DNA from 2 places in the Romboutsia lituseburensis genome. Region 2 is predicted to be linked to the other one. Evidence: riboswitches for the same ligand, from Rfam matches in the RefSeq annotation. Region 2 holds a riboswitch; the other holds the start of a gene.
The links. Region 2 has a riboswitch for fluoride ahead of NWE74_RS06310 (cation:proton antiporter). Riboswitches for the same ligand answer to the same signal wherever they lie in the genome.
Positions count from the first base shown of each region.

Region 1 (16,938 bases), on a different contig from region 2:
TCATCCAATGATAACTTTGCCAATTGGATGTACAGTTGAACTTGATGCAACAAATAAAAGAGTTTCTATTATTGAATAACTGCATGTTATAGTCAAGATACAAATAATAATTTAGAAATTCTTCAATAAAAAGTTGCTTCGCTCCTATAGCCAACGACTTCATCCTTTGCTCAAAAAGGTAATTTTTACTTTTACAAATGTGCTGACTTGACTATAATGCATAGATTGTCTAGAGTTTTTGATGTATTGTAATATCATTAAGCATAAAAAAGTGGACAATTGTACATATCATAATTATTTTGTAATCTCTTTATAAAAAGTCCTCTATTAGTCCACTTTCTTATTTTTAAAATAAATAGTTTAGTCTATTTTTATGTATCTTATTTAAATATAAAATTTATTTAAGATATTATTTCTTAAGTTTTCTAAAAATATAAGTAACAAAGAAACCTCTATCATCTTCACATTCAATATACTTAACTAGTTCAAATAGTTTATTTATATCTTCAAAATCATCTGGATAAATTAAGTCATCTTTTCTAATTTTAGAATCTACTTTGTATTTGTGACCAAATCCACAAATAAACAAAGTTCCACCATCTGATATATGGCTTGCAATAACATCAAGTTGATCCTTGCTTAACCTATAATGATTAATTAGTATATTATCAAATACACCTACTTCATTTAATGAATTTAAATCACTTAGATCAATTAGTTTTGTATCTACTAAATAATTCTCTCTTTTGGCAAATATATTTAATCTCTCAATGGCTTTAAAGCTAAAGTCAACGCCTTTTACCTTAAAACCATTCTTAAGTAAAAATAAAGTATTTCTTCCATCACCACAAGCTACATCAAGTACAGAACCCTTTTTGAAATACATAATATTTTCAATCAATGATTTTTCTGGATTGAGTGGACTATCTTTTCTATTCTCAAATTTGTTATTCCAAAACTCCTCATTACCCATATACTCCATTGTATCCCCCCTCTTTAAAGTTTTCATTGGTCAATAATTAGTTTGATTATAACAAAACTTATTACTTTCTAATATAAAATAAATACTATTTTAAAATTGCTGAGTAATATGCAACTACTGTATTTTATAGCTTTATTTATCCAAAATATTAACTACATATTCATAGCAATCATCAATTCCATTGATGTAATTTTTGTATGTTTGTGTTATATCTATATCTGGTTTAACGCCTCCATTATATCCTTCTTTTAATTCTCGAAAACTGTAAGGATGTTTAACTTTTATTTTAGAATTAGGTAATATAATAAATTCACCTTCAGTTCCAAACATATTTACATTTCCACCAGTTTCCTCACCTATTATAGTTGCACCTAATTCATTTTGTAATCTCCATGCTAGGATCGCTCCAGCTGACGAAGTTTCTTTTCCTGTTATAACTACTATATCTTCACTATTTAAGTTTATTTTATATTTTAAATCATGTATAAGTAAATCAACTAACTTAAATGCACCACCACGATTTTGTCTTAAGTCTATAACAAGTTTATCATAATCATTATTATTTATTTCTTCTAAAAGATTGTTATGGAAATCATAATAATCTGGATAATTAGCTGCATCTTGTTTGTTAATATTAGCTCCCTGATTTGTTAGACATTTATTATATTTAAAATATAGTACATTATCTTCTTTCATCTGTTTTGTCCAGTAAAAATCATATTTACCTTCAACTTTAGTACTTATTTTAGATTGAATTTTATCTAAGTTAACATAATTAACTTCTTTATTTTTCATAGCATTGACATCTATTTTTATTTTTTCTTTATTATCGTTTTCAAATACGTACTCTGCCTTAGTCCCATCTACTGTTTGTAAAAATTTTAAATATTCATAGATTTGCATTTGCGACATAGCTAGCTCTTTGGCAAATTGTTGATTATCATAACTTATAAGAGTTGATACTTTTTTTATTATCTCATCTGTACATACATTATTAATAGATATTAACTTATAACCTAGTATACTCTTATACTGGCTATCACTAGCTATAGCTCTTAACTCATTTGAAAAATATTCAAATTTAATTGGAAATTCAACTATTTCCTCATAGTCAAACTTTTCTGTTCCTATAGGTGTCAATATCTCAAGAAAATCTATGCTTGTATGAGCATCCCCTATTGAAGATATAATTTGGCCTATTCTCAGAGAAATCTCAAGATCTGATAAATTTTTTAGATCTGATTTTAACTTTTGTATATTTTCATTCCATGTTTTTTCTGATATGTACCTAAATAAATCTGGATGTTTCTTTTTTAAATTCTCGTCCATATAATTAATATCTTCTTCCCATTTTTTATTAGCCAATATCTTTTCTCCACTTATCGTGGTATTACATCCTAATATCATAATTGTTGATAATATAAAAATTATAACAATCAACTTTTTCATATTTTCCCCCTTTATTTAATTAATCTAAGCTTTATACAATGATTTACCTATCCTATTTTAATTTAATATTCTGATTTTAATAAAAAATTCCTTTATAAATAAAAATCATGAGTAACAAAGTTTTTTATTTCAAAAAATAGATATCTTAGTCCATTTTTATTGATTTTTAAGATTTAGTAATTTAATGTATTAGTATATAAAAAAATAATTTATTGGTCTTAATATTTTAATTTATATAATTAAGTTTAATAAAAGTCAGAATGGAGGCAATATAAATGTCATCTTTACCAATAACAGCAATTTTAGAGATATTAATATCTATTTGGTACTTTAATCGAGGTGATAAGTTAAGAAAAACTAAAGATATTAAAAAATATATATGGCCTTATCATAGAAATATAAAAGATATTGATGGATATATAAATTTTTATTCTAAAATGTATTTTTCAGAGGGAGTTTTTCTTATCGCTTTAGGTATATTTAATATATTAAATGAATGTTATTTTGATTTGTCTATAAGCATATTAACAATATTATTTTTTATATTTTTTATACTTCTTCTTATCGCATCAACTATAATTGAGAAAAAGATTAAAAAATTTCTTTATTAAAAATATGGTAAAAAATCCTTTAAAATCCATTTTTTAGATTTTAAAGGATTTTTAATTAAATAACCATTTTTCTAAGACATAAAAAATAAAGACAAAAAAGAATAGTCTAATTTAGTTTCTAACGTTCTTCTTATTATCTTTAATTAAATTATTAATCTTATAAGCTTTATAAAAACAAAGTACTCCTAGTAAAATATTAATATAAGGAATTATTATATCAACAGTGATAATAGTAAATAATAAAATCCCCACAAAAATCCAAATGTTTCTCTTGAAAGTTAAATTCATAAATTATCCCCCTTTATAAAAAATAACTCTTTACTTCACACTATATAACAATTGTTAATTAAATTATAGCAGAACTTAAATTTTAAATATTATCAAGCATCAAAACATCTTAAAATCCATTTCTAATTTTCACTTGTACGTGAAAATTATCATATTAAAATTCATGATTTCATGCTTAATTTTCAGCTAATATTTCGTTAAAAAAGGTAAAATTTAACATAAATTATACATTTAAACATAGTATTTGGAATAGTTTTAAGTTTTTTTTACTACTACAAGTGAAATGGTTAAAATAAAATCTATTGACATTAAAGCTAATCCACGGTTTAATATCAATAGATGGGTTTTAAAAATTCTATCAATAAATATGACAAAAGGGGAGTATTATCATGAATAACTATAACGCAGTATTATCTAGAAATCCGGAAAACGTTAACAAAGACTCTTTATCTTCACAAACTGTAGCTTTCTCTCATTACAATAATCTTTCAGCTCAATTACCTATCGATTCAGAAACTGGTAAATTAGTAGCTGGTGGTATAAAAGAGCAAGCTGAACAGTGCTTTAAAAACATCAAGTCAATTGTAGAAAGTATCGATCATGTTATGAATGATGTTGTTAGAATCACTGTATTCGTTAAAAATATTAAAGATATGGATGCTGTAGACGAAGTTTACAAAAAATACTTCACAAACTATGTTCCTACACGTACTGTAGTAGCAGTTGCAGCTTTACCAATGGATGCTTTAGTACAAGTTGAAGCACTTGTTTCAAACGCTGAAGGTACAATTCCGAATGCACCACAAGCAGGCGACATAATAAAGCTTACAAATAATACATCAAATGCACCAATAAGTTCTTTATCTTCACAAACTGTAGCTTTTTCTCATTACAATAATCTTTCAGCTCAATTACCTATCGATCCAAAATTAGGTAGAATTGTAGCTAGTGGTGTAAAAGAGCAAACTGTACAATGTTTAAAGAATATCAAGGCAATTTTAGAAAGTATCGACGTTCCTTTTGACGATATTGTTAAAATTAATATATTCCTTAAAAATATTTCAGATACTGAGGCAGTAAACGAAGTTTATACAACATTCTTCCCTGACTCAGCTATAGCAAGAGCAGTAGCATATATGCCTGCACGTACAATAGTTGAAGCATCAGCTTTACCAATGGATGCTTTAGTACAAATTGAAGCAGTAGTATCACATGGAGATGGTACACCTCCACAAGCTATTGAAGATAGACATGGACTAATTATAGAAGCAAACAATACTGAGAATGCACCAATGAGTTCTCTACATACACAAACTGTAGCTTTCTCTCATTATAATCATCTTTCAGCTCAATTACCTTTAGATCCAAAAACTGGTAAAATGGTAGCTGGTGGTGTAAAAGAGCAAGCTGAACAATGCTTAAAAAATATCAAGGCAATTATAGAAAGTATTGATCACGTTATGGACGATGTAGTTAAGGTAAACGTATTCCTTAAAAACATTGAAGATATAGATGCTGTAAACGAAGTTTACGCAACATTCTTCCCAGGAGGAGTTCCTGCAAGAAGAATAGTTGGGGTATCAGCTTTACCTAAAGATGCTTTAGTACAAATAGATGTAGTTGTATCAAATGCTGAAGGAACACCTCCACAAGCTTAATAGAAGTTTATTTGTAAATACAAGCATTGCCAAAACTACTTATTAATGGCGAAAGTTAATGCTAAATATTATATATACTAAGCAGTAAGGAAAGGGAGCTAATAATATTTTCGGCTCCCTTTATCCATAAATAGCACATCATATTTAAATATGTTTTCTTAATATAAAAGTAGCTTACTAGGTGTATCATAGCTATCTAAAACTTCTTTAAGCTTATCTAAGGTTAACTCACACTTAAAGGGATGAAAATTTTTTTTAGATTTTAAATAACGGACGAAGTCGTTGGCGCTATGAACAAAGCGAATTTTTTAATTCTAAATACATTAGTTTATCTAAATAGTTCTATGATTTTTTATACCATATTTGTAGATTAAGTTATCCCATATGTCGCCAAAGCTACATCCTAGTGTTAGTTCAAATAAGATTATGTATAGAACATATATTGGTACTATAATTAAATATTTTTTGAAATTAAAAAAGATACTATTCACTTTATCACCACCAAATTATATATTTACTTCTTTATAATTATCTATAAGATTATCTTTATATAAATACCTTAAACTATCAATAACTTCACGTTCTAACTCTTTTTTTCTTATTAGCGTTGCCTTATTAACATTAAAATAAGTTATAAAATAATCTTTAGATTCAATTACTTTATAAAATTGAGTATATTTAACTTTAGTCTCACCTTCAAATACTTTACTTTTTACAACTAAAAAGTCTTCATAAAAATCTAATATTTCTTCTGAATTAAATGATCCTGTCTTATCAGTTTTTACTACTTGCTTAAATCTTATCTCTATCTTAAATATAATAATTAAAATTGCTACTATTATTAATATAGTCCAAAAGACTAAAAATCCCTTTAAATCAAATTGCCCTTCACTATAAGCAATACTACCTGATAAGAAAGCGGAAAGAAAAAGTAAAAATAAAATCATTATTTTACTTTTTAGAAGTGTCGATATGTATAAAAACTTATGATAATCTTCTTCTGTCATAATAGTTTTTACTGTAAATAGTTTGCTAGAATTCATTTTGCTCCCCCTTTCACCTTTATTTAAAAACATTATAACACTTTGTTAGAAAATAAAGTAAATTAATCTAACATATAAATATTCTTTTCATATGACTAGCTATAAATAAAAAAGGTTCTACTTTAATTTCTTAAAGTAGAACCTTTTTAAACTATATACAAATATATACTAAGAATTTTTCTTAATATATATCTTTAACGCTTTTATTAAAAGTATCAGTGCATATACTACTAAACCATAAGTAATAAAAAATATAGCAACATTTAAATATGCCAAAATCAATATAACACCCTCCCTTAATTATACATTACAAAAATTTTCTTAAAATCAGCATATGATTGTCCCTCATCCCATTTCGAAATAGTTTGCCTAGATACATTTAAATCTCTCCCAAGCTCTTCTTGTGACAATCCATTCTTTTTTCTTAAATCTAATAATTTTCCATTAAATTTCATAATATAAATCCCCTTTAGATAAATAGTATAATATTTATTCTATATATACACTATAAATCTGTCTATCAACATTTATTGGCAATGTGTAAACTAAGGTTAACATATTGAAAAACTAACATTTATAGCTTATAAAATCCATATTAAACTGTGTATTTTCTAAACATAAAAATAATTAAATAGCATAACATTAATCATATAATTCCCAGGATTTTATTGAATTAAATTAAATAAATTTATAAAATAACAGATGAGGGATGAATAAATAGAGGGAGATGCACAATGAAAAGATTATTACTAATATTTTTTATTTCAATACTTATAGTTGGATGTTCAAATGTAAGTACTGAAGTTAAAAATTCAAGTAAGCAAACCATAACTAATTTTTTTGAAGCAATAAATAGCATAGAAGACTACTCGTCTGAATCGGAATTAAACAAATTAAAGGTTTTTTTTGCTACCGATAGTTCTATAACAGATAGTCTAATTGAATATTTAACTACTTTTGAATCAGATAGGCAAAATGAGCTAGTAAATTATGATTTTAATATTTCTGAATTTAAAAAGTTAAATGGGATTTATAAAGTAAAAGTTGAATATGACATAATCTCAAAAGCTGATAAATCAATACTAGACAACAGTGATATGTATATTTATTTAAAAGATAAAGATGGTAAATTCAAAATTGAAACTGCTGATTGTCGTGGTTAAAAACAAAAAAATATCTAAAGGCTTTAATTATAAATGCCTTTAGATATTTTTAATATTTATATTAAAGATGAGTAAAAAATTAATTACTACATGTTTAATTCTAGCTTACTTTTGAAGACTTAATTTCTTCTATACAATAAGATATCGTTTGTACTAACCATATAATAATTACCATTGTCATAGGAACAATACCAAAATCCCATAATTCATAACCTATAATACTAACTAACCAAAGTATTAAACATGTTGTTGATACACACTTAAGTGATTTATATGAACTTTTATATATTCCCATTTTTATAGACTCATCGCAGCTATCTATCCATTTTTTTGCAAATTTCATATCATATATACTACCTTTTAAGAAAGGATTAATTTCTTTTCTTAAATTAATTACTTTCTTCTGAATTAAGGTAATAGATACAAAACACAATATAAGTCCTATAAAGAAACAATTACCTTTTAGCATACTAGGCTCACCATGTATATCATCAAAAGGCAATAACATACCTCCAGTAGCTATAAAGAACAAACCAAGAATTTGATTTACTGAAGTAATTAGCATTAGATAAGATAAATTTTTTTCAATTTTATCAATACTATTGTCATCTTCATTTGCTTGATTCCACAAATCATATCCTTTTCGTGAATTAGTATATACTATTGTACTTACTATTATAACTAATGTAGAAAGAACCAAACTTGCAAATGGTGTAATTATCTTAAGTATATCTATTACTAAACTAGACAAACTTTCTCCAAATATTTCTTTTAAATTGCTATAAGTAGAACCGAAAATTCCTCCAAGAGTTGTACTAATTATTAATATAATAAAAAAACCTTTAAAAGCCTTCTTATCTTCTTTTTTAATCTCATTTACACGGCTATTATCCATCAATCTCATCCTCCTCATAAATAAAAATATCTTCTACACTCACATTTAATATCTTTGCTATCTTTAATGCTAAAGTAACTGATGGAGAATAGTCTCCACGTTCAATTTGACTTATCGTTTGCCTAGATACCCCAACTAATTTCCCCATCTCAGTCTGATTTACGTTAATTTTAGCTCGATATTCTTTTAATCGATTATTTAATGGCATGTAATTCCTCCTGACTATTTTTATCATCATGATGACAACTATATTTGTCAATTTAATAATAGTTTATGACAATTATAGTTGTCAAGGCATAAATTCATATTTTTATATCTTTAAAATTTTTAACGTAAAAAAAGTATTTATCTTAGATAACAAATCCTCTAAAATAAATACTTTTCTTAATAGCTATAATTTATCATTTTTAAATTGGTTTATTTTGATCTCAATATAAGCTACTGTACCTACTAGGTTATTTATATATATTGATATCTTCTTACTCTATTTTCTCATTCTACTTTTAATTTAATTTACTTATGTATATTTCTTCTTCTATAAAAAATTGCTCCAAATATGGCTTCAACTATTATAATTAAAGTCGTCATATATTTAATAAATACCTTTAATTTATTAAATATATGACGACTTTTTTTAACTATATATCTAACATAGTTTGGGCTAATATGATGTTTTCTTGCTATCTCTAAAATTGCCATCCCATTTCTATACAGCTCTAATATCTCATCATTTCTAAAGTGATTTTTTAGAGTTTTTACCGTTGGAAAATATATATTGCCACCACCATATAAATAGCAGAACTCAATAAATTTATCTATTCCCATCATGGAAGCAATATCTTGATACGCCTCTGGTATATCAGATAATGCTACATTATACTTAAAATTATCAAATCTCATCTAATCCCCCCTTGCTACTATTATTATATTATGTAAACTCAATATATCAATAAGATATATCCGCTATTAATACGCACTAATTTCCATTTTTATAACAAACATAACTAATTAGTCGACTTTAATTACAAAACCGCTCTTATTGTGTCCTATCACCTCAAATAGTATAGTATAATCCCTAAATACATAAAAAAATTTAATCTACAAAACTATATGAAATTATAACCTTTAAATCCTATAAATTCTATTACTTTCACAGTTATTAAATTGACACATTAAATCATTTCTTAAAAAATACGTATCTCCGTCATAGTCATTCCAACGATTGTGCACGATAGTCTACATAGGTGGTATATTTTCATCTACATTCTTTATTATAGATAATCTATTTATAGATTATCTTCTTTGTATTGTTATGTTTTTAATCATTTATTCTATATAAAAAATCGCTTCTCTCCTATCACCAACGACTTCGTCCGTTGCTCAAAATGTAGTTTAATAAAGTATGTTCTAAGGTTATGTTAAGTAGAGTTTGTAGTGTAAATTACTATAACTTAAAGTCAAATTTTTCATATTTTTATTTTTATGTTATTATAATTTACGTAAAAAAATCTGAATATTTCAGGGGTGTGTTCAGATATTAGCTAGGTTTAGTTATAAATATTAACTGCAATTTAATCTAGTTTAATTAACTTAAAAGAAAGGCAATTAAAGTATGGGAATTGAGAAAACAACAGAGTATAATCCTATTTTGGAGGCTTTTGAGAATTACAAACAAAGTGAAACTTATAGGCTTAGACGAATTTATATAAAAGAACTCGAATATCAAAAGTACAAGCTATTCAAAAATGAAGATGATAATATTGAGGATAATAAAGTTATTCAAAAAAAGCCCGCCAAGGAGGTTTTTTGCTTACCAATGCCAAGTTCAAATGAGATTTAAAAAAATAGAAAAATAGATTTAAGAACATATGGATCAATAATGTTACAAAGTAACTGGGGAGGCAATTATAGGAATAAAAATAATAGATTTATATATAAAGAAAAACTAGATTCTAAGCTGAAAGAAATATCTCAAGAAATAAAAATTAGTGAATCTAAATTAAAAAAAGACATTATAAAACTTAGAAAATGCAATGTTGATGGAGATATAAAATTAATTGAACTAACTAAAGACAATAAAGATAATCCTGTCTATATTTTAAACTATGGTATAAAGTGTGATATTACAGAAGTACTGAAACAATATGTTACAATAAATAACGTTGCTTTAAAAATTCTTAAAAACTTCACTAATGATAATATGATTAGAATATATCTAATTTTATTATATAGGCTAAGAAATGGAGAAACTTGCTTAACGCAAGAAGAAATCTGTGACAAAATGGGATTTAGTTACAAAAGTCGTAAGGTTATTTCAGACTGTTTAAATTCTCTTGAAAATCTAGGTTTTATAGATATTAGACAAGGCTATAAGGAAATTGTAGCCACTAAAAAAGATGGATTAAATTATGCTCACATGATACCAAAATTTTATTATAAGCTTTCAGATAGATACTTAGAAAGTACTAAAAAAATCGTTACATAAGTGTTTAATCAACATAGAACAGAGTAAAATACACGATGTAAATTAAGAAGTAGTAAACTAAAAGAATTTGATCAAGAAGATTAACTCACTTAAATGATTTAAAATATGAGTAAAAATAAAAATAGGATAAACTATCCTATTTTTATTTTTACATGTAATATGCTAATATCCTCTACCAAAGCATTTCCATCTCTTGTTTATGCTTAATATCTTGCTCTTTCTCAATTCTATACTCGATAATTTTATTATCTAAAGTACCTTTAAAAAATTTATAAGATACTGCTTTTATACTTTCTACATTATCCTTATCAAGTGTAATCATTATTGCATCATTAAATGCTTTCTCCATATAATCATTTCTAAAATCAATACTTTTAAAGTCAAGTTTAAAACTTCTTAATGTCCCCTTTGTAAATACTGTTTCATCTGGTACATATATGTCTTTTCTAGCTACTTCTTCTATCTCATTTGAATCTAAGCTTATAATATCTTGATTTTCACTATCTATTTCATCATAAGGTATTACAACATCTTCTAACATAGAATTAGGAATTTCATTTATAACATCGTCTTTGCTGAAATACTTTCGCTTATCCAAATCTTGTACTATAAAATCAATAGAGTCAACCTTTCTACCAACTTTATTCTCTTTAAAATCTATATCAAAATATCCAGTTTCATTAAGTTCTTTTATAGCTGGAACTACTATTCTTCTTTTAAAATCATTGTATCTATCATATTTACCTTCAATCATTAAAAGCTCTTTAAGATCATCTACCTTATAATTTATAATAGACTTTGTTCCACTCCAAAGCCTTAATAAATCGTAAAACCTTTGAGCATTTGGATTTATAAGTCCAAAAAATATAGCTAGGTTAATAGGCGTATACCCAGTATCTAAGTAATTTCTTATATATGTATGTATTTCTTTAGATGCTTCAATCTTAAAAGTTTTTCTAGATTTTATATATTTAAATCCATTTAAAAAACCATATTCACCCCATCCCTCTTCATCTTTAAAGTAAATACTTTGCTTTCTTAAATTAACTAATAAATTTGAAATAGAATCGATTGAACTAGTTTGCTTTTTCTTTATTATAGTTTTAAACTCTTCATGAGAAATTTCACATTTAATTACATCATCATTATTTTTTTGTAATTTGTATAGAAGCATTAAAAATATTCTATTCTCTAATGTAGATATATTGTATTTAGCCTTTATAATTATATTATTTTTCATAACTATATTTTTTTCATTTGTATTCATCCCTATTCCTCCACCCAATGATCACTCTATTTATAATTTAATATAAAACTTAAAATACGTCAATTTTTTAATTTATGCGTACTTGAGGTTCCCAGATGTCGTATTAAAAGTTCCCTCCTGTCGTATTAAAAGTTCCCTCCTGTCGTACTTGAGGTTCCCAGGTGTCGTATTAAAAGTTCTCTCCTGTCGTACTTGAGGTTCCCAGGTGTCGTATTAAAGTTCCCTCCTGTCGTATTTAGATTAAGATTTATTAGTAGTTTCAATGTGTTAGAGTATGTCTAAATACTATTAAATACTATAAATATTCTTTAAATACTAAGTAAAGACTAGTAAAGATATTTTTTAGCAATAGATGCTGTTGTTGACAGCATAACTAAATAGTGTTTTTCTGTCCTACATCTCTAAAACTAATGCCATTATAATCTAATTATATGGATTTTAAGAGTATTTTCAGTAAATATATCTATATCGCTTTTTTACATTTTTTATAGCTATAAATAATTGAGATTATAATTAATGTATTAGATAATAAAGTATAAACACTCGCTTTCATAATATCCTCCTGCCATGGGCTAAACTTACCATATAATGGATTTAAAAAAAATAGAAAAAATATACTTGATAAAATCATAAGTATAAAGCTTAAAATATATTTATGATTAGTTTTTAATATAGATATTGATGTAATTACACTTATTATGAAAAGAGCATGTAATAGATTTGATACTTCTTTATAAACAAATGGGGAACTAGGACCATCTGTAATATATAAAAATGCTGTTATACATGTACCAAATAAATAAACTATAATACCTATTTTAGATATAAATTCAAAACCTTTATTATCTTGCATATAGTAACATCTCCCTTGCACTTAATAATATTAAATATTTAATTATCACCTATTATTAACCTTCCCAATACATGTAAACTCTATGTTTTATATATTGGGAAGGTTAATTCATATACTCAATGATTTTATAACACAATCATATAAATGAATGTTTAAAAGTTCCCTCCTGTCGTATTTAAAAATTAGAAAATAAATTAAAAATGATAATTATTTTCAAAAACATATTGACATTATCAAAATGATAATTTAGAATTAAAAATGAAATTCATTATTAATACGAAACTTTAAGGTTGGAAGGAGACATATAATGAGACTAGTATATTCATTATTATTCATAGTTACATTTGCACTAATTTTTACATCTAGTATCAGAAAACATTCTAAAATCTATTACTCTATAGCTACGGCCCTAGCTAGTGCTACTATAGTTTATGAAATTTATAGATTAATAACAAGTACAAAATTACAAGGATTTATAGGAGAGTTTGAAAAGGCCTTTATGAAGGGAAATGTTTCAATTGGATTTTTCATTCTTGTAATGTTTGCGGGAGCATTAAACCCTAGATGGAAGTTAACTAAAAAGTTATTAAGTATAAGAACAGAATCTGCTATATTAGCATGTATTCTTTTAATTCCTCATGGTGTTATGTATGCTGTTCGTTTTATAAACAAAATATTAGTACATAAACCTATAACAACACTTTATGTAGTATATCTAATGGTTGGTCTAGTTGCTTTTGTAATGATGATACCTTTATTTATAACATCATTTAAAAGTGTTAGGGATAAAATGACAAATAAGGAATGGAAAAAGCTACAAAGATGGGCATATCCATTTTATTTATTAACTTATATTCATATAGTACTTGCTCTTCTTAATGATGATGAAGTAGATATTATGAAGTTAAGTGTATATACAGTATTATTTGTAGGTTACTTTATAATGAAACTAATAAAGTATTCTAAGTTAAAAAATAAAAGTAGTTTAATAACTAATCAGCTTTTATATGATTATTAAATTAATATAAAAATAAGGCACATAATGATTATGTGCCTTATTTTTTAATATATAATATTATTCATATTTTAACTTTTTAAAGTATCCATTTAAAATGCTGCTATCTTGTGATGTATATATACCGCTTTTGCCTGCAAATACATAACTCACTACACAAGCAATAAATATAAATCCAATATTAGCTGATCCAAATAGTTCAATTCCCATTATAAAAGATGCTATAGGAGTTTTTGTAGCTCCAGCAAATACACCTATCATTCCAAGTCCTGCTAAAAACTCAATTGGAAGTCCTACTATTGATGCTAATAAGTTACCTAATGTCGTTCCAATTACAAATAGCGGAGTAACTTCTCCACCTTGAAATCCTACAGCAAGAGTAAGCGCTGTTAAAAATAGTTTTATTATAAATGCTTCATCAGGAACAGGTTGTTTAAATGCATTACTTAATAAGTCTAAACTTAAACCAAGATAAATTCTAGTCCCAAGAATTAAAACTATTATAATTATTATGATACCACCTATAAAGCTCTTTAAAGATGTATTAGGTATTTTATTTGCAAAAAATTTCTTTAATGTATGAGTAAGCTCTGCAAAAAGTTTACTCGTAAGCCCAAATAAAATTGCGCATAATATAACTTTAAAAAATACGTCAACTCCATTTAATGATACACCCATATTATAATGACTATGATGGATCTTAAATATCTCTGATATAAAGTTTCCTATGTAACTTGATATTAAACAAGGTATTATTGCTTCATATCTCATTTTTCCAAGAGTGCTTACTTCAAGCCCAAATACAGTTCCTGCAATAGGAGTCCCAAATACAACTCCAAAACCACTACTTACACCACTTATTATAAGTATTGTATAATCCATTCCTTTTAATTTTAGAAGTTCACCTATTTTAGATGATACACTTGCTCCTATTTGTACACCTGTACCTTCTCTACCAGCAGATCCACCAAATAAGTGAGTTATAAATGTACCAAAAAATACTAGAGGTGCCATTCTAAAAGGAACTCGACCTTCACCATTATTAATTCTCTCGATTATTAAATTATTTCCTTTTGATGAATCCTTACCATATTTAGAATATAAATAACTTACAAAAGCTCCTCCTAATGGTAGCAAATATAATAGCCACGGGTTTGATTCTCTTGTATTTGTAGCCCATTGTAAACTTTTTAAGAAAAATGATATTACAACTCCCACGGCAACCCCAGATATAGATGCTAATAAAAACCATCTAAAAAATACAATCGACACTATCTCACTTTCTTTAAAATGTTTTTTTAATTCGTTCATAGTTTTTCCTCCCAATCTATTTTCCGCAAAAAAAATAGACTCCTACCCTTATATTTTTAATAAGAGTAGGAGTCATTAGCATCTTGTGCGTTTAATGGCGAACTCCATCGCCGATTTAATTTACAAATCTATTATATTATAGATATATAAAAATTTCAAATTAAGTTGTAAAATTTAATCAATAAACTATACTTTCTATAAAGTATAGTTTATTGATTTTGTAAGTCTGACATATTTAGATTATCAAAGTAATACTTTTCTACCAAAGCATATCCATCTCTGCTTTATGCTTTATATCTTCTTGTTCATCTTTTTTATATTCAGTAATCTTATTATCTAAAGTACCTTTGAAAAATGAATATGACGTAGCCTTTATAGTTTCAACGTCATCTCTATCAAGTATAATCATTACTGCATCTTCAAAAGCTCTATTCATATACTCATTTGTGAAATCAATATCTTTAAAATTCATTTTAAATCTTCTTAGAGTTCCTTTTGTAAACACTGTTTCATCAGGAACAAATATATCTGTTCTATCAGATTTAACATCTTTTGTTTTATTTAATTCAACTATTTCAATTGGATCTAAACTTATAACTTCTTGTCTTTCCTCAACTACCTCATTAGAAATTAATTTAACATCTTCTAATGTAGGATTAGGTATTTCCTTTACGTCATCATCTTTAGCAAAATATTTTCGTTTATCTAAATCTTTTACTATAAAATCAATAGACTCAACTTTTCTGCCAACTTTATTTTCCTTAAAATCTATCTCAAAATATCCAGTTTCATTAAGTTCTTTTATCGCTGGAAGTATAACTCTCCTTTTGAAATCATTATATTTACTGTATTTGTCATCCAACATCAGTAATTCCTTAATTTCTTCTATCTTATAGTTTACAGTATCCTTTGTTCCGCTCCAAAGCCTTAACAGATCATAGAATCGTTGTGCATATGAATTGTTTAACGATAACCAAATTTGAACATTAACTGGAGTATATCCCATTTTTAAATATTCTTTTAATAGCTTATATATTTTTTCAGATGCTTCTATATTAAATATCCCTAATTCGTCGTCGTACTCATATCCATTTATAAATCCATATGCTCCCCATAGATTCCCTTTTTTATTTTTCTTCTCTTCCCTAAAGTATATAGGTTTCTTTCTTAGCTCTTCTAAAACATCTAAAATCCCCTTAACTGTATTCTTTTGCTTAAACTTAATTATATCTTTAAACTCTGAATGACTAATTGAACAAGTTAGTATACCATCTGACCTTTTTTGAAGTTTATATAGCATAGATAAAAATATTCTATTCTCAACTAGACTAAGACTATATCTAGCTTTGACTAACATATTATTTTTCATCAATACCCGATTATTTTCTAATTCTTCTATAAGATTCACATTTACTCTCCCTTTACACCTTTGTTTTATTTATAGATTAACAAATCATTTTAATTACGTCAACATTTTAATTGTTGTCGCTTTTTAAGTCCCTAAAACGTCGTAATAAATCCCTAATTCGTCGCTTTTAAGTCCCTAAAACGTCGTAATAAATCCCTAATTCGTCGCTTTTAATCCCTAATTCGTCGTAATAAATCCCTAATTCGTCGCTTTTAGAGCTCTCAGATACAGTATTTCCAAGGGGTTAGGGTATGCCTAAATACTATTAAATACTATTAAATACTTTTTAAATACTAAGTAAAGACTAGTAAAGGTGTTTTTTCTGTACTAATCTATCCTGTTTTTAAACAAAATATAAAACAATTAGACACACACTAATTCTAAAAAGTAAATTAAAGTATCATTAAATCGTAATAATAAATTCCTAATTAATTATATAAGTATTTATTATAAGTTATCTATATTTCTTTTAGGCATTAAAAATATAAGTGATATATATGGCAAAATAGT
Region 1 is NZ_JANQBQ010000002.1:58,436-75,373, forward strand. It holds gene NWE74_RS18645 (S66 family peptidase) at 1-79, shown strand, start outside; gene NWE74_RS18650 (class I SAM-dependent methyltransferase) at 410-982, opposite strand; gene NWE74_RS18655 (S41 family peptidase) at 1,115-2,431, opposite strand; gene NWE74_RS18660 (hypothetical protein) at 2,707-3,042, shown strand; gene NWE74_RS18665 (hypothetical protein) at 3,154-3,330, opposite strand; gene NWE74_RS18670 (RidA family protein) at 3,720-4,988, shown strand; gene NWE74_RS18675 (YcxB family protein) at 5,495-6,031, opposite strand; gene NWE74_RS18680 (helix-turn-helix transcriptional regulator) at 6,328-6,486, opposite strand; gene NWE74_RS18685 (hypothetical protein) at 6,766-7,194, shown strand; gene NWE74_RS18690 (DUF3169 family protein) at 7,295-8,089, opposite strand; gene NWE74_RS18695 (helix-turn-helix transcriptional regulator) at 8,082-8,297, opposite strand; gene NWE74_RS18700 (Mor transcription activator family protein) at 8,603-8,989, opposite strand; gene NWE74_RS18705 (hypothetical protein) at 9,702-9,929, shown strand; gene NWE74_RS18710 (MarR family transcriptional regulator) at 9,969-10,574, shown strand; gene NWE74_RS18715 (replication initiation protein) at 10,747-11,841, opposite strand; gene NWE74_RS18720 (hypothetical protein) at 12,305-12,694, opposite strand; gene NWE74_RS18725 (ferric reductase-like transmembrane domain-containing protein) at 13,002-13,712, shown strand; gene NWE74_RS18730 (voltage-gated chloride channel family protein) at 13,770-15,020, opposite strand; fluoride riboswitch at 15,080-15,141, opposite strand; gene NWE74_RS18735 (replication initiation protein) at 15,280-16,428, opposite strand.
Region 1: it holds a riboswitch for fluoride, as region 2 does, so the genes downstream of both, NWE74_RS18730 (voltage-gated chloride channel family protein) here and NWE74_RS06310 (cation:proton antiporter) in region 2, are expected to answer to the same signal.

Region 2 (16,938 bases):
AGTATTATAACATTTATTAAATTGAATAATGTATGAGCATTAGCTATTTGTCTAGCAGCATCATTTGGATCTATTTTAGTAACTATAGCTTGTATAGGAATATTTAAAATAAGCATAAATATAATAGTTCCTATAACGTTGAAAGTTAAATGCATTATAGCTGCTCTTTTAGCATTTCTACTTGCTCCTATACTAGATAATAAAGAAGTAACGCATGTACCTATATTGTCCCCATAAAGTATAGGAAGTGCGGATGTTAAAGGTAACAAACCTTCAGAAGCTAAGGCAATTAGCATACCCATAGAAGCACTTGAACTTTGAACTATACCTGTTATTAAAAAACCAGCAAGTATTCCTAAAATAGGATGAGCTCCAAAGTATAGTAAAGCATCTCTAAACTGAGGTAAATCAGCTAAAGGCTTTACAGCATCTTTCATAAATTCCATACCAGTAAATAGTATACCAAAACCAATTAAAATCTCTGCTAGATGCTTATTTTTTTCTTTTGATGAAAATAAAAAAATGATAATACCTACTCCAAGAGCAACAGGGGCAAGACCTTCTAAGTTAAAAGATACAAGCTGAGCAGTTACTGTAGTACCTATATTAGCACCCATTATAACTCCTATTGCTTGAGGTAAACTCATTATTCCTGCATTTACAAATCCAACAACCATAACAGTAGTAGCACTAGAACTTTGGATAATACCAGTAACTACAACACCGACTAAAACTCCCATAAGAACATTACTTGTAAGAAGTTCTATAATTTTTTTTAATTTATCTCCCGCGGATTTTTGAAGACCTTCTCCCATAAGATTCATTCCATAAAGGAAAAGTCCAAGACCTCCGATAAGGCTTATTGCTATGTTCAACTTTGTGTCCTCCTTAAATGTAATTAAAATTATTCTTTTTATTAGTTTGTCCATAAAATTCAAAATAAAACTTATTTGATTTAGATTTGGACATACGTACTAATATAAAAATGGCAAACTTTTATTTAGGAAATTTGGTAATTAATAAGAAAATAAACAAAAACTTATTACCCCTATATATAAATATAAACAAAAATGTAAAAAAAGTATATAAATGTAAAAAAAATATAACAAAAGATAAATTAACGTATATAATAGAAGTAAGGATAACCTTGAACATTTAGGATTTAAAATATATATTGTAAAGAAATAAAGATTTAAAGAGGAGATTGTTTTATGGTAGATAAAAAGATAGCAGTAGCACTTTGTGCTACTACAATAGGATTTGCAATGGCATCAACAGATTCATTTGCAAATGAAAGTCAAGGTATTATAACAGTAAGTGCTTTAAACATAAGGAGTGGCCCGAGTACAAGTTACTCTGTAGTAACAAAGGCGTATAAAGGGGATAAAGTAGAAATATTAGAAAGCTCTAATGGATGGCATAAAGTGAAATTGTCAAATGGAAGTATAGGATGGGGAAGTGGATCTTATATAAGCGTAGATGGAAATTCGGGATCAGTAACTCCTGAAACACCATCAACAGGTAAAAAGGCTACAATAACAACAAGTTCATTAAACATAAGAAGTGGACCAAGTACAAGTTATTCTGTAGTAACAAAGGCGTATAAAGGGGATAAAGTAGAGATATTAGAAAGCTATAATGGATGGTATAAAGTGAAATTATCAAATGGACAAGTAGGATGGGGAAGTGGTTCTTATATAAGTTTAGATGGAGATTCGGGACAAACAGATCAGGAAATACCTGTTAATCCAGATACACCATCAACAGGAAAAGAAGGAGTAATAACAACAAGTTCATTAAATATAAGAAGCGGACCAAGTACAAGTTATTCTATAATAACAAAAGCATCAAAAGGGGATAAAGTAGAAATATTAGAAAGTTCTAATGGATGGTATAAAGTAAAATTATCAAATGGAAAAATAGGATGGGGAAGTGGTTCTTATATAAGTTTAGGCGGTAACTCAGGATCTACAAATCCAGAAATTCCAGAAACTCCTTCAATAGGTAAAAAAGGAATAATAACAACGAGTTCACTAAATATAAGAAGTGGACCAAGTACGAGTTATTCTATAATAACAAAAGCATCAAAAGGTGAAGCTGTAGATGTTTTAGAGAGTTCAAATGGATGGTACAAGATAAAACTATCAAATGGAAAAATAGGATGGGGAAGCAGCTTATATATCAGTCTAAATGGTAACTCGTCTGGGAATACAAATGATGGAAACAATTCAGATAATGGGTCATCTGAAAATAATGGGAATGGAAGTGAGTCAATTCCACAAGATAAAGTACAAGCTATTGTTGATATTGCTAAAGATCAAATAGGAAAACCTTACGTATGGGGAGCAGAAGGTCCTGATACTTTTGATTGTTCTGGATTAACATATTATGTATATGGAAAAGTAGGAATAAAGTTACCTAGAGTATCTAGAGATCAATATGGTGTTGGAACATATGTAAGTAGATCTAATTTACAGCCTGGAGATTTATTATTCTCAAGTACAGATGGAAGTGGAAATATAACACACGTTGGTATATATATTGGTAATGGAGAAATGATACACTCACCTAAACCAGGTGCAAATGTTCAAACAACTAATATAAATAGTTCTTATTGGCAAAATGCTCATATAGGTGCTAAAAGGGTTATATAATAAAAAGGTTATCTAAAATAATATTATTTTAGGTAACCTTTTTTTATAAATCTCTTTGCTTGAAAATGAAAATTCTGAAAAAATAAACTATAAATTTAGGTATTAACTTAAGTTTCAAAATTAATTTATATTAAGAATGCAAATAACAATAATGAAGCTAATACAAAGCAAGTTATACTTTGACATTTATTATTACAATTTTTATTATAACAAGATTTTTTAGAACATGTATCATTACACATACACTTACATTTGCTATACTTACAATTATTTTTGCAATAGTTCTTTCTTTTTTTATAACATTTATATTTTAAATTTTTACTAGTAGAAGAATTATAATAAGGTATTTTAGAACTAGAGCTACAGTGGAATGAATTACAATTATTTTTTTCAGAATAAATAGGGTATGTTTTTAGATCATAATAATTATTATTTTGATTATTTTTAATAATTTTATAATTGCAATAACATGGATAGTGATTGCAATTACTACAGATACTTATAGAATTTTGATAAAACTTACTTCCAGCCATGAGAATCCCCCTTTAAATTGATTTTTAATAAATAATATGACAAAAATGATTAAAAAGTTACAATTCATAGCACATAATATATAAACTTAAAAAACTATTTAAAAATATTATAAAAAATGATATACTTGATTTAGTCAACTAAAACTAGAGAGAGTAATATTAATGCTTTTGAAATATTTTTAATATAGAAACAAATAACTTTTGGATTTACAGAGTCTATAATATATAATAGAATAAATAAATAAGTTAATAGAGGTGAGACATTTGGAGTTTGAGTTGGTTAACAGGTATAAAACCGAAATAAATAAAGATTTTAGAAAGTATGCGGAATCAGTATTAAAAGAATATGATTTTACAATAGCTAATTTAAAATATTTATTTATAATAGAAAGAAATCAAGGTATAAATTTAAATGAAATAGCGACTGAGCTTAACATAGATAAAGCAATGGTTACAAGAGGTATAAAAAAACTTGTTGATTTAGGTTATGTAAATAAAGATCAAGATGAAAATGATACAAGAGCATACAAACTTTCAGTAAGTGAAAAGGGAGATAAGATATTAAATTCTCTTAGAGGTATATTTAAAGAATGGTTTGATAAAGTAACTCATGATTTCTCGGAAGAAGAAAGAACAATCTATATAAAATTAATGAAAAAAGTATATGAAAATAGAGTATATAAATCATAAAAAAATAGTTTTAGAAATAGCATTAAAATCTTTTAGTGCTATTTTTTTTTGTTTTAAAAATAAAAAAAAATAAAAAGAATTTAAAGTTTAATAATTAAAAAATAAAATCATTAACCAAGGATAGTATTAAAGGTTCAAAAGATCCATATAGGAAAATGTTATTTATAATATATTTCGATTATAAATGCATATAAATAGAATAATCATAAAAAAAAATTATTATTATTATAAAAAAATATGATAATTTAATAACAATAAAAATAGTTGACGTAGTCAAAAGTTAGGAATATAATTAGTTCTATCGAAAAAATTTAACATAAATTTAATAATTCAAGAGGTGAGTACAAATGGAAAATACAGTAGAAGCAATTGCAACTAACAACTTATTATTAATATTTGCAGCTATTGCTATAACAGGTATAGTATTAGGTAAAGTTAGTGAAATTATAAAAATCCCAGACGTTATATTATATTTAATTGCAGGAATAATAATTGGACCAGCAGTTCTTAACTTAATAAGTATAGAGTCTTTTCCTATAGAAAATAATTTAATACTTACATTTGGTTCAGCGTTCATATTATATGAGGGTGGTAGAGAGATAAATTTAAAAGTTTTAAATAAAGTAAAAATAAGTGTTGGTATGTTGGCAACAATAGGAGTTATAATATCAGCTGGAGTAGTTGGAGTGTTTGCTGGAAAAATTTTCGGATTACCTATAATGACAGCATTACTTTTAGGCGCTGTTATAGCATCAACAGATCCAGCAGCTTTAATACCAGTATTCAAACAAGTAACTATAAAAGATAAAATAAAGCAGACTGTAGTTAGTGAATCAGCATTCAATGATGCAGTAGGAGCTATATTAGTGTCAACATTACTAGGTGTTGTGACAAGTGGACAATTATCAATAGCAAAAAGCTTAGAAGAATTAGTTATATCAACTGTTGTAGGAATAAGTGTTGGTGTGGCTATGGGGTATATATTCTCAGTATTAATATCTGATAAGAAGTGGGGAATATTTCATTCATATGCTCCAATAATGTCTATATTAAAAGTAGCATTAGCCTATGAAGTAGCTGTACTTCTACATGGGAGTGGGTATATGGCAGTGTTTATAGCTGGATTAATAGCTGGAAATAAAAAAATATTTGGCCTTTGGGTTCCGGAATACGATTTCTATTCAGAACATTGCTTTAGAGAGAGTGTTGGATCATTATGTCGTATGGCAATATTTGTAGTACTAGGAACACAAGTCAATTTAGCAGCACTTTCGCAATATTGGGCTCCAGCATTAGCTGTTGTACTAGTATTAATGTTTGTTGCTAGGCCATTAGTAGTTTTAGTATCTACATCATTTGACAAAAATGCAAAATGGACTCTTAAAGATAAATTATTCATGATGTGGGTTAGAGAAACAGGTGTTATACCAGCGGCATTATCTGGAATAATAGTTTCAATGAAAATACCAGGGTATGAAATCATATCGTCAGTTGTATTTATGACTATATTAGTAACACTAATTGTACAAGCAAGTACTACTAAGCTAGTGGCTAAAAAACTTGGAGTATTAGAAGAAGAACAAGAAGAAAAAATAAAATCAGTTGCTTAAATTTTTTAAACCCAGAGGAATTTTATCCTCTGGGTTTATTTTACTTGAAATGTTTCACAGCTATCATTTTCTTGATTTATTTGAACGTTACTAGCACCACAGCCACCACTAAAATTGTATTTACAGTTAATAGCAGAGCAAGAGACATTTTGAGTTCCTGTTAAAGATGTTTGGTCATTAGAATTTGACAAATTGAATGAATGAGCATCTCTAAAGCTATCGCAATAAGTTTCAGGTGTTATGTAAGCATCAAATCCTTCAATTTTAATATGGGAAGCATAGCAATTCCCAGATTTATTAAAAGCACATGTGTTATCTGCGCAATTTAGATTACTTTGCATAAATTACCTCCTAAAAATAACTATATTAGTAGTATGACAATTTTTTTTAGTATTTAATCATTAAAAATAAATTTTGATATTTACTATCTAGGATAAGATATTAATAAAAAATATAATTGAAGGCATGGTGAAAATATCCAATAAAAATGCAGCAACTAAAGGAACCACTAAAAATGCCTTTTCAGAATAACCGTAAGAACTACTTACTGAATGCATATTAGCTAATGCGTTAGGTGTGGCACCCAAACAGTGGCCGATTATTCCACTTACCATAATAGCTGCATCTAAATTTTTACCTAAAGCTTTAAATACTATAAATACAGAGAATAAAACTATAAATATAGCTTGGGAAATTACTATTAAAATAATAGGGCCAAACAAACTAGAAAGTTTAAATAAATCTATGCTCATAAGAGCCATAGTTAAAAATAAACCTAATGAAATTTCACTCAATAAATCTATTATATTAAAATCAAAATCTAAAAATTTTATTTTATCATTTACATTTCTTAAAAGCACTGAAATTACCATACATCCTGTTATACTTGGAATTAATATAGTTGTTGCATTAAAAATAATTTTAGATATAAATTCTCCCAAGCTTATACAAATTAAAATAACTAAAATTTGCTCTAAAAATAATGAAACATCTAGTTTATATGAGTTAGAAGAAGTTATAGAGAAATTTTTAAAAGTATTATTTTTTAATAATTTTAAATTTGAAGTATATAAACTAGAAGATAAGTTATTTTTTTCTATAAGATATTTTGCTACGGGTCCTCCTAATAAACCTGCAAAGATAAGTCCAAAAGTAGCAGCGGCTATTCCGACGCTAACGGCATTATCTATGCCTAGTCCTTCAATTGTAGAACCAAATGCAGCAGCAGATCCATGACCACCTACCATAGATATTGTTCCACACATAAGACCTAAAAGTGGGTTTATATGAGTTAATTTTGATAAAAAAAGTGACAAGATATTTTGAGAAAATGCTAAAACTCCACAAAGTATCCAATAAATAATTAGCTCTTTACCACCTTTTTTTGCCAGAGAAAGACTTATGCTAAGTCCTATTGTAGTAAAGAAAAAACATATTAAATAACCCATTATATTGGTGTTCATAGTTATAGTACAAATTTTAAAATATCTTAAAAATAAATTTAAAATACAAAATAAAAGACCTCCAACTACAGGAGCTGGTATACAAAACTTATTAAATAAATTTATTCTATTTTTTATAAATTTTCCGATAAAAAAGAGTGAAATAGAAAGTATAAGTGTAGATACAATATTTAAATCTATTAATATCAAAAGTATCCCTCCAAAGTATTTATAATTAATAAAATATATTAATAATTAGGACAAAATATTAAAAAAAGAGATAATTAAAATATGAATATTTTAATTATCTCTTTTTTGTAATATAAAAATTATATGGATTTTAGAATTTTTATAAAATCATTTACACTAGAATGTATATATTGTCCTTTGTAATAGTCTAATTTTATAGACTCAAAATCTTCAATTGACTTAACCACTGTTGGTCTTTCTTCGAAGATACCTTTAATATTGAAATTTTTATCAAGTATACATACTGTTGGACCTTTAAAGTTTTCCTTATCTATATTTAATATAGAAGATAAGTATTTTTTTCCTCTAGCCATAGTTATAATAGAAATGTTAAAGTTTGAATTTATATCACAGAACTTTTTTAGTATACTTATATTGATTTGAAAATCAGGACACCAAATTTCACCAGATACTAAAAAATTGACTTCAAAATCAATACTTTTTAAAAATTCAATTGTATTTTCCTCTAAGCTTATTCTAGAATGGTTTTTGGGAATTCTAGCTCTTTCACTTTTAGATCCTTGTCCAACTGCACTTTCAAAATTAATACCTACATCAAATAATTCTTCTAGGCTCATTTTAGTCATAAAGTTACCTCCTAAAAAATTTTATATAAATATACTAACATTAATTAAATATATTATCTATAAGTATAATAAAAATTAAAGTTATACAATAAATTTACAAATTAATGAAAGTATGATATTATTTAGATAATCATATAGGCGATGGAGTTCGCCTTTAAATGCGAAAAGCTAATGACTCCTACTCTTTTAAGGGTAGGAGTCTATTTTTTTGTAAAAAAATTAAAATTAAAAATTATAGGAGGAGTATATGATAACAATATTAATTAGCTTGGTTGTTATAGGAATTTTATCTAATTGTAGTGGAAAAATAGTAGAAAAAATAAAATTACCATCATTAATAGGTATGATGATTGTAGGTATGATAATAGGTCCAGCTATCTTAAATTTAGTGCCTAAACAAACTTTAGATATATCACCAATTATAAAAGATATAGCGCTTGTAACAGTTTTATTTATAGGAGGATTAGGCATAAATATTTCTCAAATTAAGCAAATAGGTAGGCCTGCGGTGTTACTTAGTGTGATCCCGGCAACATTGGAAGGATTTACAATATCATTTTTAGCAATTATATTTTTAAATTTTACATTTGTGCAAGGTGCAATTTTAGGATTTATAATAGCGGCGGTTTCACCTGCTGTTTTAATACCAGCAATGGTATCTTTGATAGAAAGGAAGTTAGGGCAAGATAAAGCTATACCGCAAATGTTACTGGTAGGCGCTAGCTGTGATGATACAATTGCTATAACATTATTTACTACTTTTTTAAGCATATACATACAAAGCGAATCAGGTAACAATATATCTATATTGATTCAATTATTCTTAATACCAATAACAATAATTAGTAGCTTGATAGGAGGATTTTTAGTATTTAAAATAAGTAAGAAGTTCATAGGATCAACTAGTAATAGTTATTTAAAAACAATAATAGCATTTATATTTTGCTTAATAATGAGAAGTATCGAAAAAAATTTAGACGTTGAAATATTTAATTCTTTATTAGCAGTAATGGTGTATGGATTCTTTATTCGAAATTATTTAAGTGATAGCTCTAAAATGATTTTAGAAAATATGAATTATGTTTGGAAAACGGGGAAATTATATTTATTTACTTTTGTTGGAATGGCAATAAATCCAACACTAGTAGGTAAATATTTTATTGTAGGATTAATATTACTTACAATTTCATTAAGTATACGTTCTTTAGGTGTATTAATTGCGCTTAATGGAACTAATTTAAGTAGAAAAGAAAAGTTGTTTTGTATAATAGCATATCTTCCAAAGGCAACAGTACAATCAGCAAAAGCATCTATTCCTTTGCAAATGGGGGTTGCAGGTGGCGAAATAATGCAGGCTATTGCAATATTAAGTGTGTTAGTAACAGCACCTATAGGAGCAATAGGTATAGAACTTACATCAGAGAAAATTCTTAAAAAAGAAGAAAATTTTGAAAAAATAGCTAAAGATATAAATATAATTGAAAAAAATATCCAAACTATATAATATATCTATAAATATAAAAAATAGAAAGGGTATAAATATATGGAATTAAAAAAACAATGGTTAGATTCTGTAAATAATAGAGTGTCAAGACGTACGTATTTAGAAAAAGACTTAAATGATACTGATATATTGTCTATTACAAATTTAATAGATGAAATAAATAAAGAAAGTAAATTAAATATACAGTTTATTAAAAATGGAAAATTATGTATAAGTGGATTTAAAGCTTCTTATGGAATGATAAGTGGTGTTAATTCATTTGTAGCATTAGTAGCTAATAAAGATATAAAAAATTATAAACAAAAAATTGGATATTATGGAGAAATGATTACTCTACAAGCTACTTCATTGGGACTTGGAACTTGTTGGGTTGGGGGAACCTATGATAAAAACTTATGTAAAAAGCATATAAAGTTCAGTGATAATGAAGATTTAATAGGTATAATTGCAATTGGATATGTTCCAAAAGAATTATCTATAAAAGAAAAAGTAGTAAAAAACTTAAATAAAAAAAATAAAGATCTAAAAGATCTGTTTATTAATAATCAAAAAGAATTATATTCTTGGATGGAAAGCGGAGCAGAGTTTGCATTAAAAGCTCCGACGGCATTAAATAAAAAAGAAATATCATTTGAAGTTAATGATGGAAAAGTAAAAGCCATAATAAACAGTAAAAATCATGGATATGAAGATATTGATTTAGGAATCTGTATGTTACATTTTGAACTAGGTGCAAACAAAGAAGGGCATTTGGGAAATTGGTATAATGAAAATGGAAGTTATATTTTTTACTAATAGAAAATGAGAAAAAAATATATTATTTATAATGCAATTATGGCAATTCTTTCATTAGTAATTGCCATAATTTTGGTTTTAGAGCTAACTTTAGACTTAAGTTATGAGGCACAGTTTATATTAAATAGTATAGATTTAATAATATGGATTATATTTGTAGCAGATTATGTGATAAGGCTTTACAAGAGTAAAAATAAAACTAAATTTGTAAAAAGAAACCTTATAGATTTAATTTCTATAATACCTGTATACTCTATATTTAGAGTTTTTAAAGCGATTAGAATATTTACTATAGGACGGATAGCACGTTTATCTGAATTAAGTAAAGTAATAAGAATTTTAGCAATAACAAGAAGGTCAAATAAAAACTTATCTGAGTTTATGAAGACTAATAATTTTAATTATACTGTTGGAATTGCCATAGTTATTATATTTGCTGGCTCTGTAACTATGTCATACGTAGAAAACATTAGTTTAGGAGATGCATTATGGTGGAGCATTGTAACTGTAACTACAGTTGGGTATGGAGATATTTCACCTGTTACACCACTAGGACGAATTGTTGCATCTATTTTAATGATAATGGGAATAGGATTTTTAGGATCATTGACATCAACTTTATCAACATATTTTATAAAAAAGGAAAAACTAAAATATCAAGAAATGCTAAAGGAAAATGAAGAATTACAAGAACAAAATGAGAAGGAGGACATTATAGAAATTTTAGATGGTGAACAACCTATAGACAATGACGATGATAAAAAAGATAATGATATAAATATAGAAATACAAGAAAATATTAATCAAAATAAAGCAGAATATAAAAATAGCGTAGTAAAAGATATAATTAATAGGCTAGAAAGATTTGATCAAATAACAGAAGAAGAGCTTAAAACTATGCTTAAGGTATTAATATCTTTAAAAGAGAAATAAAATATCGAAAAAATCTATAGTTAGAGATGTATATATAGAAAAAAACATTAAGAACGTATTGAGAAAAATGTTAAAATTTAGGAAGGGATAAAATAATTTAAGGGGGATGTTTATGATAAATTTACCAGATAAATTTGAGAGTTTTAATGAAGCAAGAAGGAATGGATTTATAAAAGCAAAAGAATTAAAAGAAAGCGGTAAAAAAATGGTTGGGACATTTTGCACATATACTCCAGCAGAAATCCCTATGGCAGCGGGTGCTGTCACAGTTGGTGTTTGTGGTGTAAGTGAAGAACCTATTCCAGATGCAGAAAAAGTTCTACCAAGAAACCTTTGCCCATTAATTAAATCAAGTTATGGACATGCTATAACAGATACCTGTCCTTATTTTTACTTCTCAGATATGCTAATAGGAGAAACGACTTGCGATGGAAAGAAAAAAATGTATGAAGAGTTAGCCAAGGTAAAGCCTACTCATGTAATGCATTTACCTAATATGCAAAGAGGAGAATATACATATAAACTTTGGAAAGAAGAAATAAAAATACTAAAAGAAGAAACTGAAAAATTATTAGGTGTGACTATAACTGATGAGGATATTAAATTAGCTATAAAAGATAAAAATGAAGAAAGAAAGCTATTAAAAGAATATTATGAGTTAGCTAAATTAAAACCATCAGCTTTAACAGGAACGGAATTGCATCAAGTACTATATCAATCAGGATTTAAATTTGATAGAGATGAGCTTAAATTAGAACTAAGAAGCTTAATAGATTTAATGAAAAAAAGATATGAAGATGGAAATTGTCCTGTGGATAAAGATAAACCTAGAATATTAATTACAGGATCACCAATAGCAGGTATAAACGAAAAGATTATAAAGACTATAGAAGATAGCGGAGCTTCGATAGTCGCATATGAACTTTGCGGTGCTATAAGAAATAATGATGAGCTTGTTGATGAAAATAATGAAGATGTATATGATGCATTAGCTAAAAAATATTTAAATATAGGATGCTCTTGCATGATGCATAATGATAATAGAGAAAAGATGTTAGATAGATTAGTAGATGAATATGAAGTTGATGGTGTTATAGATGTAGTACTTCAAGCTTGCCATACGTTTAATGTTGAAAGTTATAGAATAAAGGAATTTATAACTAATGAAAAAAATATACCATATATGACTATAGAAACTGATTACTCTAAGTCTGATACAGAACAGTTAAGAACTAGATTTGAAGCGTTTATAGAGATGATAGAAGATGGAGTATGCGTAAAATAGGAGGAGTAATGTATAGTATAGGAATAGACTCAGGATCAGTGGCTACAAAAGGGGTACTATTTAATGGAGAGAAAATAGTTAAAAAAGTGGTTTTACCAACAGGATGGAGTCCTAAAACTTCTTCTAAACAGGTACTTGAATTGTTGTTAGAAGAAGTAACAAAGGATGATATAAAAAAAATAGTAGGAACAGGGTATGGAAGAGTTAGTATGGACTTTGTAGATAAAAAGGTAACTGAAATTACATGCCATACTAAAGGAATACATTTTTTAAATAAGAATATTAAGACTATTTTGGATGTCGGGGGACAAGACAGTAAGGTTATAAATTTAGACAATGAAGGTAGTATTACTAATTTTATGATGAACGATAAATGTGCAGCAGGAACAGGGCGATTTCTAGAAATAACATCAAACTTATTAGGCAGTGATATACAAGACATAGATTCCTTAGCTAAGGATAAAAATCCAATAAGTATATCTTCTATGTGTACGGTATTTGCAGAAAGTGAAATTGTTAGTTTATTAGCTCAAAATGTAAAAAAAGAAAATATAGCCGCTGGGATATTACAATCTATAGCAAATAAATCAGTAGCAATGTTAAATCGTGGTGATATAGTTGATGAAATTGCATTTACAGGTGGCCTTGCACAAAGTAATGTTCTTGTAGGTATGATAGAAAAAATACTTGGAAAAAAAATATTTATAGCAGAGGACACTCAAATAATTGGGGCATTAGGAGCTGCAGTAATAGGATTTAAATAGAAATAAAAGATCCCTATACAAGAGTATATATTGTATAGGGATCTTTTATTTCTATTTAAATAAATTAATGTATTAAGGGGTATATAATACAAAAACTTTTGATAGCTTTAATCTAAAACTGATTTATAAAAATCTAAACTAACTTTTTCTAAAGATGTTTTATTTGGGTCAAAATTTATATCTCTTAGGTAATTATAGAATTTTAAATCATAGACATAATTACTATGCTCATATGTGCTACCATAATATCTGTACTCTAAATATTTTGCAAATCCTGAGATTAAATTTTCTAAACACCAATCTTCAAATGGATAAGATGTAGTATAAAGATCGTTGTACATATGTACAAAGTCTTCTTTTTTTTGAAGTTGATTAGATAAAATCAAGAAATCTTTATTATAAGACAATGTTTTAAATAAAGGCCTAGAATATTTATAAAATGGTAAACTTACAACATCAAGTATTGATGAATTTGAGCTTATTGTAGAAATCATGAAATTATCATATTCAAAAGAGTGAGTTTCAACTGGATTAAAACTATAGTACATAATTGACTTATAGTTTTTGTCTAATGTTACTCCTGACATTTTTTCTACAAATTTTAATACATTTACATCATTAATGGAAAGTTTTTTATTTAATTCATGAGCTTTTTTTGCATAAAAGCTGTCTTTTTTATTTATGTAATCTTCAAAGTATTCATTATAAAAATATTTTAAAAACTTGTCCAAATCTTTTTTTAAAAAACTAGGTAAATTTAAACTATCATCTGAATTTATCTTAGTTATAATATCTTCAACTGAGCAATTATCATCTAAACTAATAATTATGTTTATATAGTCCCAAGAATCTCTAGATAAAAATAAGTTATTTAAAGCTTTTTTCATTTCGACATCCATGGATTCATATGATTTAACCAACCATTTATAATGCTTATAGTCATTCTTAGAAGAATTTTTATAAAAGGATTCACTGAATTTATCCGGATTAGATACATTTACATTATACATTTCATATGCTGTTTGTATTAGTGAAATTTTTAATGTAAGTCCTTTGACCACTATATCAGGACTATTATTTTCAGAGATAGCGTCAGTGCTTGAGCAACCACTAAAAATAAGCATAGATAATGCGATTAATAAAATAAAAATTTTTTTTTTGCCCAAGTTAAGACCTCCTCAATAATTATATTAATAAAATAATAATCATAAACATTTTATTAAATTAGTATATATAATAAGTTAACTTAAAAAATTAAAATCCCTTTTAAAATCATTCAACAGTAAATGCTTATAAATTTTAGGAAAAATAATAGAAAAATGACAAAAAAAATATTTTAAAAGGCTACAATAATATAAAAAGTTATAATTAAGTCTATAAATATTTTGTATTTTGGAGAATTAAGTATATAATTAAAGCTAAAAATATTAAAAAATAAATCTAATAAATAATAAGGTGCAAAAATGAATTTAAAAGAAAAGATAAATACTTTCCCTAGAACTCCTGGTGTGTATATTATGAAAGATAAAAATGGAGAGCCTATATATATAGGTAAATCTAAAAAATTACAAAATAGAATAAAAAGTTACTTTATTAATTCGAAATCACACTCTAGGAAAACTCAAAGAATGGTAAAAGGTATATATGATATCGAAATAATAAATACTGATACAGAATTAGATGCATTGCTGTTAGAATGTAAAATGATAAAAGAAATAAAACCAATGTATAATAAGTTAATGAAAAATCATGAAAATTATTTATACTTAAAAATAAATAATTCTATAAAATATCCATACTTAGAGGTGGTAAATGAGGTAAATGACAATAATTTATACTTTGGACCATATGCCATAGGAAATAAGCTATACGATATTAAAAATATAATAAATGAATCGTATAAATTGCGCGGATGTAAAAGAATGAATAAATGTATTAAATACGATTTAAGTCAATGTTTAGGTCCATGTAGAAATGCAATAGAGGAATATGATTATCAAAAAAAAATAAATGAAATTATAAATGATTTAAAAGGTAATTCTAAAAATATTTTAATAAGCTTAGAAAATTCTATGCAAAGTGAGATTAATTTATTAAATTTTGAAAATGCATCCAGATTAAAGCAAAATATAGATATGATAAATACTTTATTTAATAAACAAAATATAATAAATGAGACTATATATAAAGAAAATACATTAGCTTGGATGAAAGTAAATTCTGAAGATTATAAGGTTTATTTTATAAGAAATGGTAAATTAGTAGACTGTGAAGTGATACAGATTAAGCAATTTGAAAAAATAAACAAAAAAGAATATTTTTTTAATAAACTTAATTTATTTAATGAAAAAACAATTATGAACAAAGATATAATAAATCAAAAGTATGATTTAGATTTTATCATTATAATAAATTCTTATATAAAGCATAGTAATGAAGTAATGTATATTTTACTTTAATATAATATATTAATACAAAAATAATTAAAATGTAAATAAATAAATTCTAGAAGGTAAAACTAATATCAATAAATCGATAGGAGGTATTAGTGTGGACTTGAAAAATGACGGGATGATAGGGAATTTACCTAAAAACATAAATAAAGAAATTCCAACTCCAAATATAGATGCATGTAGAATATGCAAATTAGTAAAAGATTCAGGTGATGTAATCGGGTATCAATTGACAAATGGGAAAATAGTAAGTAAAGAAGATGCAATTATAATGGCAGAATCTAGTAAAATTGAAGGTGTAGCAGTAGCAACAAATAAAGGAAATGAATATTTAAGAAGTTTACCAGATGAAACGGAAAATAATAACTTAAGTAATTTACCTATTATAACTCAATAAATGAGATAAAATTTATAATAAATGGAAGTGAATAAATATTAATAATAAAGAAGAATTTGAAATACTTAAAAATATATTAGAAAAGAAACAGATAAACTATAATGAGTTTAATCAACTTATAGGCAATTATTTTGTAAAAGATTATGAAGAACTAGATGATAATTATTATTTAATAGAAATAATGAGTAATTTAGTACCAGGTAAGGATTATTACACTGATTATATAGAAATTATAAAATAAATTTATATTTTTACTTAATAGAGTTAGATTTAATAATCTAAAGTAACTAGATTAAAAACCGTACATATATAATGTATGGTTTTTTTATTTTTATAAAGGTAGAAGTTGATAAGTAGTACTCAGACTAATAGAAAATTATTACAAAAATTGATATAATTATATTGAATATGATATAGATAGGATTAAATAGAAATATATAATTTATAATATTAAAACATTTTAGGTATTAATATGTAAATATTTTATTTTTTATAAAAATTTTAATTGAAAGAAAGGGGGAGAATAAAGTGAATTTTGTAGGCAATAGGTATGAATTATTAAACGTTGAAGATCATATAGAATTAAATAAAATGTATGAAGCTAGAGATGCATATACAAATGACAAAGTATTGATAAAGATAATAGAACATAATGGAAATATATGTGATAATTTCATATCAAATTTAATTGATGAAAGTACGATGTTACAACAAATTAATTCACCTTACATATTAAATATTATAGACGTAGGAATTCATTGTACAGAATTAACAACACTTTATTATATGGTAAGTGAGTACTCAGATGGAATTATTCTAGAAAAGGTTATAAGAGGAAATTATCTTCATCTCGAGGCTATAGTTAATATAGCAACACAAGTTGTCAAAGCCTTAGAAAGTATAAATGAACAAGGTATGTATCATGGTGATTTAAATCCATCTAATATATTAGTTGATGAATTTTATAATGTAAAAGTATGTAATTTTGGATTGACTAAAGCTAATAATGGGATAAACCCAAGGGCTTGTGGACAAATAAAGT
Region 2 is NZ_JANQBQ010000001.1:1,286,968-1,303,905, reverse strand. It holds gene NWE74_RS06350 (Na/Pi cotransporter family protein) at 1-875, opposite strand, end outside; gene NWE74_RS06345 (SH3 domain-containing protein) at 1,212-2,654, shown strand; gene NWE74_RS06340 (hypothetical protein) at 2,780-3,187, opposite strand; gene NWE74_RS06335 (MarR family winged helix-turn-helix transcriptional regulator) at 3,452-3,877, shown strand; gene NWE74_RS06330 (cation:proton antiporter) at 4,225-5,487, shown strand; gene NWE74_RS06325 (DUF1540 domain-containing protein) at 5,523-5,828, opposite strand; gene NWE74_RS06320 (sodium/glutamate symporter) at 5,916-7,139, opposite strand; gene NWE74_RS06315 (thioredoxin family protein) at 7,259-7,765, opposite strand; fluoride riboswitch at 7,894-7,953, shown strand; gene NWE74_RS06310 (cation:proton antiporter) at 8,013-9,269, shown strand; gene NWE74_RS06305 (nitroreductase family protein) at 9,309-10,064, shown strand; gene NWE74_RS06300 (potassium channel family protein) at 10,071-10,997, shown strand; gene NWE74_RS06295 (double-cubane-cluster-containing anaerobic reductase) at 11,110-12,282, shown strand; gene NWE74_RS06290 (acyl-CoA dehydratase activase) at 12,291-13,046, shown strand; gene NWE74_RS06285 (YgdI/YgdR family lipoprotein) at 13,154-14,212, opposite strand; gene NWE74_RS06280 (GIY-YIG nuclease family protein) at 14,510-15,505, shown strand; gene NWE74_RS06275 (DUF3892 domain-containing protein) at 15,597-15,896, shown strand; gene NWE74_RS06270 (protein kinase domain-containing protein) at 16,425-16,938, shown strand, end outside.